DNA from 2 places in the Sporosarcina sp. AD_1 genome. Region 2 is predicted to be linked to the other one. Evidence: riboswitches for the same ligand, from Rfam matches in the RefSeq annotation. Region 2 holds a riboswitch; the other holds the start of a gene.
The links. A riboswitch is a leader RNA that binds a small molecule or an ion and turns the genes downstream of it on or off. The one in region 2 is predicted to bind cobalamin.
Positions count from the first base shown of each region.

Region 1: it holds a riboswitch for cobalamin, as region 2 does, so the genes downstream of both, metE (5-methyltetrahydropteroyltriglutamate--homocysteine S-methyltransferase) here and ACSW3C_RS07710 (ABC transporter substrate-binding protein) in region 2, are expected to answer to the same signal.

Region 1 covers NZ_JBPVIR010000007.1:194,040-197,287, reverse strand. The annotation lists gene ACSW3C_RS15170 (hypothetical protein) at 1-257, shown strand, start outside; gene ACSW3C_RS15165 (class I SAM-dependent methyltransferase) at 315-1,061, shown strand; gene ACSW3C_RS15160 (HAD-IIIA family hydrolase) at 1,087-1,641, opposite strand; cobalamin riboswitch at 1,741-1,880, shown strand; partial or broken gene metE (5-methyltetrahydropteroyltriglutamate--homocysteine S-methyltransferase) at 2,029-3,248, shown strand, end outside.
Region 2 covers NZ_JBPVIR010000003.1:295,373-298,620, forward strand. The annotation lists gene ACSW3C_RS07705 (YhgE/Pip domain-containing protein) at 1-1,668, opposite strand, end outside; cobalamin riboswitch at 1,778-1,961, shown strand; gene ACSW3C_RS07710 (ABC transporter substrate-binding protein) at 2,050-2,316, shown strand; gene ACSW3C_RS07715 (phosphotransferase family protein) at 2,366-3,151, opposite strand.

The DNA of each region.
Region 1 (3,248 bases), on a different contig from region 2:
AGCAATTGACAATCCCCACCATTTTTATTGATTCAAGAAAGAGCTATTTCCCTTTTGTAACAGAAGGAGTGTCATTCGAATCTGCTCCTGACATGGGACACGGCTATGCTTCTGGGATTTTGTTCGTCGGCAATCTGAGAACGTATGAATTCGGACTCTACAATGACATACGAACGGAAGAAACCATTAAAGCAACCTATACTACCATTTTCGACACGATAGAAAAATTAAGTGTTTATAATGATAAACGAAAATAGAGGAATCCCGTAAAAAACATCGAATATATATTCGTATGAAGCGAGGGGGTTAAGTTGATGGTTTTAGAAACATTGAAGGTAAACAAAATGAGTTGGGATGAAGTGGCACATCGCTTTTATGGGCGCAATCCGCTTCCGGACTATGGGCCGCTTGCGCCGAGCGAAGAAGACTTGCAGCTACTTGGGGATGTGGCAGGATGTAAAGTGCTGGATATCGGCTGCGGAAGCGGCCATTCACTGCTTTATATGAATGAACGAGGTGCCGCCGAGTTATGGGGAGTTGATTTATCCCATACACAGATCGAGACAGCTAGAAATGTGCTGACCGATGTGACAACACCCGTACAATTATTCGAGTCGCCAATGGAGAAAGATCCTGGTTTGCCGAGCCATTATTTTGATATCGTTTACTCGATTTTTGCACTCGGCTGGACGACAGATCTTCAGGCAACCATCCAAAATGTCCATCGATATTTGAAAACAGGCGGGACTTTCATTTTCAGCTGGGAGCATCCGCTGCATAGCCGTGCGAGACTAATGGATGGCGGCCTCCACTTGGATAAGTCGTATCACGAGGAAGGTCCGTATGATCACGAAGCGTGGCACGCACCCGCTATCATGCAGCAATTGAAAGTAAGTACATATATCAATACGCTCGCCGACCACGGTTTTCAAATTGAGAGGGTCATCGAGGACGTGGCTCTCACAGAGGAAGATCGCGAAAAGCATGAAAATCGCTGGTACTCATATGAGAAAGCAACAAAGCTGCCGACAACGTTAATTATTAAATGCAAGAAATTATAAAACAAAAGTCAACTGCGCCTGAACTTCATAACCCAAGCGCAGTTTTTTCGCAGTTATATTGAATAATCCATTTCACTGCATCGAGCAGGTTTTCAGCAATGTAATCAGGCTCGATGTCCGCCCACTTATGCTTGTAGTCGGTGCAAGAACTTATCCCCCATCCAGTTAACACGAGAATCTTCTTCGCACCGACTGCGTGAGCTGCCAGCATGTCCGTCGCTCCAACATCACCAATAAAAGCCGTATTCGATAGGTCGATACCGTGTTTCCTTGATGCTTCCCACAATAGGCCCGGGTTCGGTTTATGGCATTGACATCCGTCTTCTGGACTGTGCGGACAAATAAATGCATCATCAAACCCATACGACTGGAACTCCTCTAGAAACTCCTGCGTGGAGGCTTGGCCCTTGCTAATCCGATGCTGGTTTGTGCAAGCAAACATCTTAATATGATGTTTTTTCAACAAGGCAAATGCCTCACGACTGAAGGGATACAGTGTAAAATCTCTTGGATGAATAAAATGTCCGGTTCCCCCTATCGTGCCGTCCCGATCAATAAAGACTCCTTGAATTCCCCCCATTTTCCTTCCCCCTTCCCTTCTTTCATCATAACGTAGTTGTAAAACTATTTCGATAGAATGGTTGACAGAAAAATTTGGACATGCTACCTTTAATCAAATCGAATAGCAGACGGAATAGGTGATCTGAGAAGTCTCAGATCTTAAATGGGAAGCCGGTGAGCAATCGAATCCGGCGCGGTCCCGCCACTGTGACAGCCTTTGTGCTGAAGCCAGATACCAGCCTAGTTCAACAACGCTGTAAACCTACGGTCGATAGGGAGGTGTTAGATGGATACGCGCAGGCGAAGTGCGTGCTTTTTTGAGCATGCCTTTCAAAATACCGTACATTTCTGACTCCCCGTTGGAAATGTATTTTTTTATGCAATCAAATAAGAAAGGGTGGACTACATGACAACAATCAGCAGCACAATCGGATATCCCTATATCGGTGAAAACCGGGAATGGAAGCGCGCGCTTGAAGCGTTCTGGAACGAAAAGATTCAAGAGGAGGAACTGGTACAAACGATGAAGGAACTGCGGCTTTCCTTCCTTCAAAAGCAAAAAGAGGCAGGCATTGACGTCATTCCCGTTGGAGATTTCACTTTCTATGACCGCGTGCTCGATACCGCCGTTATGTTCGGCATGGTTCCTGATCGATACAACTGGCGAGGCGGCCAGGTATCGCTTACAACCTATTTCTCGATGGCCAGAGGAAATAAAGAAGCGGTCGCCTCTGAAATGACGAAATGGTTCGATACAAACTATCACTATATCGTGCCGGAATATGGGCACCGGAAACTCACCTTGACGGAAAATAAGCCCCTAACCGCATACAGAGAAGCTAAGGAAGTTCTCGGAATTGATGGCAAGCCTGTCTTGATTGGCCCCTATACATTTTTAAAACTATCAAAGGGTTATGAAGATCACGAGATTCCCGCATTTCTTCTTCAGTTGCTTCCGCTGTACGAGCAAATTGTTAAGGAACTTGCGGCAGAAGGCGTGCATTGGGTGCAAATTGAAGAACCGATTTTATCTACCAGCATTACTCGCGATGAAATGAAGACAGTGAAGGAGATTTATTCCCAGCTAAAGAAAGCCGTTCCGGAAGTAAAAATCATGCTGCAAACGTATTTCGATGCAGTCGAGTGGTATGAGGAGACAACCGCCCTTCCTGTAGATGGCATTGGGCTCGATTTTGTGCATGGCGGAGAGGCAAACTTGAAGAACTTGCGGACGTTTGGCTTTCCGGCAGATAAATATTTCGGAGCCGGCCTCATTGACGGACGCAATATTTGGCGGGCAGATCTTGGAGCGAAATTGGATATAGCAGATGAGCTGCTGCGCTTCGTATCAGCTGATAAACTTTGCATCCAGCCTTCCTGCAACTTGCAGCATGTGCCTGTCTCACTAAAATCCGAAACACAGCTAGAAGAGGCACTTCAGGGAGCACTCGCCTTTGCTGACGAGAAACTGTCCGAAATCCAGATAATCACTAAAGGCATCAATTAATCACGTGCATCCGTACGCGACGATATTGAAGAAAGTGCCGCCGCATGTAAACGTCTCGCTGCTTTACCCGAGCGGAACCGGGCGGATTTGGATTCGGAAATAAGAGCGCTTGGCAATGG
Region 2 (3,248 bases):
CGATAAGAGGGAAATCAATAATAGGCAGCCGACCCAGATGGACAGCACCGTATAAAACGGCGTCATCCCAGTGCCGTAGTTCTTGATGGGGAACAATTTATTCTCATTCAACACGATGGGCTCTTCGAAAAAGCTCCGTTCTGCCTGTGGGTCATTTTGCAGTAGCTGAATGATTTCATTAATATCCGTTTCGCCTTTTACTTCCCTGATCCTATTCGCTAAGCTTTTCACCTTTTCCGAGACATAAGGATATTCCGCCATCACTTGGTCGAGCATGCCCTGTCCGTCCTCCAGATGAGTAGAGGTGCTGGATAGGACGAGTTCCACCTCCGGAATGGTCGTTTGAATTTCAACGAGCATGGACCGTCCTTGCTGCAATGTGGCTTTCGCCCGTTTCACTTCGCTTCGCACGGTCGGTTCGATTGTCTGCTCATATTCGGCAATAAACTGATCGAGGCGAACGGAAACACGGCCTGAGATATCTTGAAGGTCAGCAAGCGTTTGTTTCATTTGTTGCTCCTTGCTTTCCACAAGCCCATTCAATGCGCGTGCATTCGTTTGCGCTTCTGTCATGAGGGCTTTGATTTCCCCTGTCCGGTCAATAGCATCCTGCAATCGTTTATCGCGTTCTGGATTTGCCGGGACGCTCTCCCCTTCCTCAGTTGGTTTTGATCCAGCCGCCATATCACGGAGCCATACTAGATCTGCCTGAATGGCATCCACTTTTCCAATGGCATTTGTCATTCGGGTATCCACTCGTTCTTTTGCTTGGTCCAATTCTGTGAAATCGATTTGGACATTCCCGACTTTCGTCAGAAAATCATTTGTTTCTTTCGATATTCGGGATGCTGTTTTTAAATCTTGTTGGATGGTCGGCGCCATTTCGTTTAGTCTGGCTTCTGCTTGATTTAAAAAACCGAGCGTCCGGTCAATGGTGCCCAGCCCTTCCGAAACTGTCTGCTTTGCGGCCGGCATTTTGTTTTCCGCCTGGCGAATCAACTGTCGTGCCGACTTTGCATCATTCCGTGTGCCGACCAGCGTTTCATGAATGGCAGGCAACTTCTGCTCTATATCAAAAATATAATTTTCAAAACGCTCAATGTCCGGCAAGTCTTTTTGAATTTCAACTCCGAGTTGATTGAACAGGTCAAAAATGACTTCATTTACAGTGGCAATGAACTGGCTGCTCACCTTCTCCACAATGACACTGGCCCCTTTTTCTGTAATCTTCGGGGCAATGGAGTTCAATTTCTCGTTCACGTAATAATCAATTTGGGATTTTTCAGGCTCACCAGAAATAACCGTTCCAAGACGCTCCGAAAAATCTTCCGGTATGATCAAAACCGCAAAATAATCACCGTATTCAATACCCTCCATTGCCTGCTCACGGGTTGTGAAGTTCCAGTCCATATCCCGATTATGCTTCAGGGTGTCGACAAGCTGTCCGCCCACATCGATCGGTTCATCCCGAATGGTTGCCCCTTTGTCTTCATTGACAACTGCTACCGGTAACCGGTCCGTGTTCGCATACGGATCCCACGAAGCATATATATTCAGCCACGCATACAAAGAAGGGAGAATGATCAGTCCCCCGATAATGACCGCAGCGACCCAGTTGCGGCTCAAATTTTTTAAATCCGATATATAGATGGACCAGCTTTTGCGCATGTTGCCACCCTCTCCATTTCCACATTTCGCCCAAAGTATACCCTTCCTCCCGGCTGCCGAATCATGGCACTGTTCCATGCCTTCAATTTGAATGATACAATCGTCTAGTTGAATAAATAATTGAAAGAGTCATAGAAACCTATGTGAATGGGGAATCCGGTTAAAATCCGGAACTGTTTCCGCAACTGTAAGTGTGGACGAAGTGAGAATATGCCACTGTTCGTAAAGAATGGGAAGGCTCTCACCGGGAATGAAGCACAAGTCAGGATACCCGCTTTTTCAATGTGTATTTTGCTCCTTCGGAAAAAAGGGAAGATACGACATATTGGATTAGTAGGCACTTGTTGCTATAGATCTGTTTGTCGCCACCCATCTCCCTGGGTGGTTTTTTTCATTGGCACCAGAAGCGGAATACATCATTTAGAAGATATTCTTACCAAACAACCTGACGTCATTGTCACGACTACGTCGTATAGTCCGGACCCTGTCAGCGAAATCAAAAGCCGTGAAGGCTGGGATACATTACAGGCGGTAAAAGAAGACCGTGTCATCCAATTGGACAGCGATATGATGTCAAGACCAGGACCACGCATCGGAGAAGCAGTTGAGCTGCTAGCAAAAGCAATCTATCCTGAGAAATTCGAATAAAACGGACAAGCCAGGCGCGAGTGAGGGCCTGGCTTTCTTATGGCCTTAATTAGAAAAAATCGTACAACCCATCCGCGAAGTAAAAATACTCTTCCTTGCTGATGTGAGACCCATACCCCTCAAAGAAAAACTCCCGGTCCTCTGCCTTCTCAAACATCCCTGGTTTCGGCCGGATCGCGAGAGCCACATCATACCGGGGATCGCCGAATCCCCCTCCACTCCAATCGATCAAGCCGGTCACTTTACCGTTTGCACCAAGTACATTGTCAACAGTACAATCGCCGTGAATTAATGTCTGTTTCACCGCTTTTGGCTTGGATATCTTTAACCGTTCCAGCAACTCAGCCGTGCCATCGACTTGATAATGCTGCACGTTGTACTGAGCCGTTTCAAGCTGCCGGTCCAACCAGTCCCCTTCTTCTTTAAGCCCCCGCGGACATGGAGCTGAATGCAAACGGGCGAGCAGCTGGCCGAACTGAAACAACAAGGAACTGCGCTGCACTTCATCCGTCTCCCGCGAGAGCGCTGAGCGGATCGGTTCTCCCTCCAACACTTCTAGTACGAGCCATTGCCCGTCCGGTGTCGTCGTGCTCCCAAAGACTATAGGCACAGGCAACCCCGAACCCATTAAGTTTCGCAGCACATACTCCTCCCGCACGAGCCAAGATCGAAACAGCTCCTCTTTTGCCCGCTTTATAATATATGGACCTTTCTCTCCATCCACAATCCCTACATCAGAAGTATGTCCTTGCTTCGGAAACCGGATGTCGTGAATGGCCCCTGTTATGTAAATCAATTCGTGTGGTATCTCTTCTATGGTTAATGGCGTTGTCATGCAGTTCCTCCTACTGACTGTTTTGTTTTTACCGGTATCTGGATCTTGGTTCTGGCGTTTGTACCGGGGTTCTGTATTCAGCACCAGGTTTCTGGCA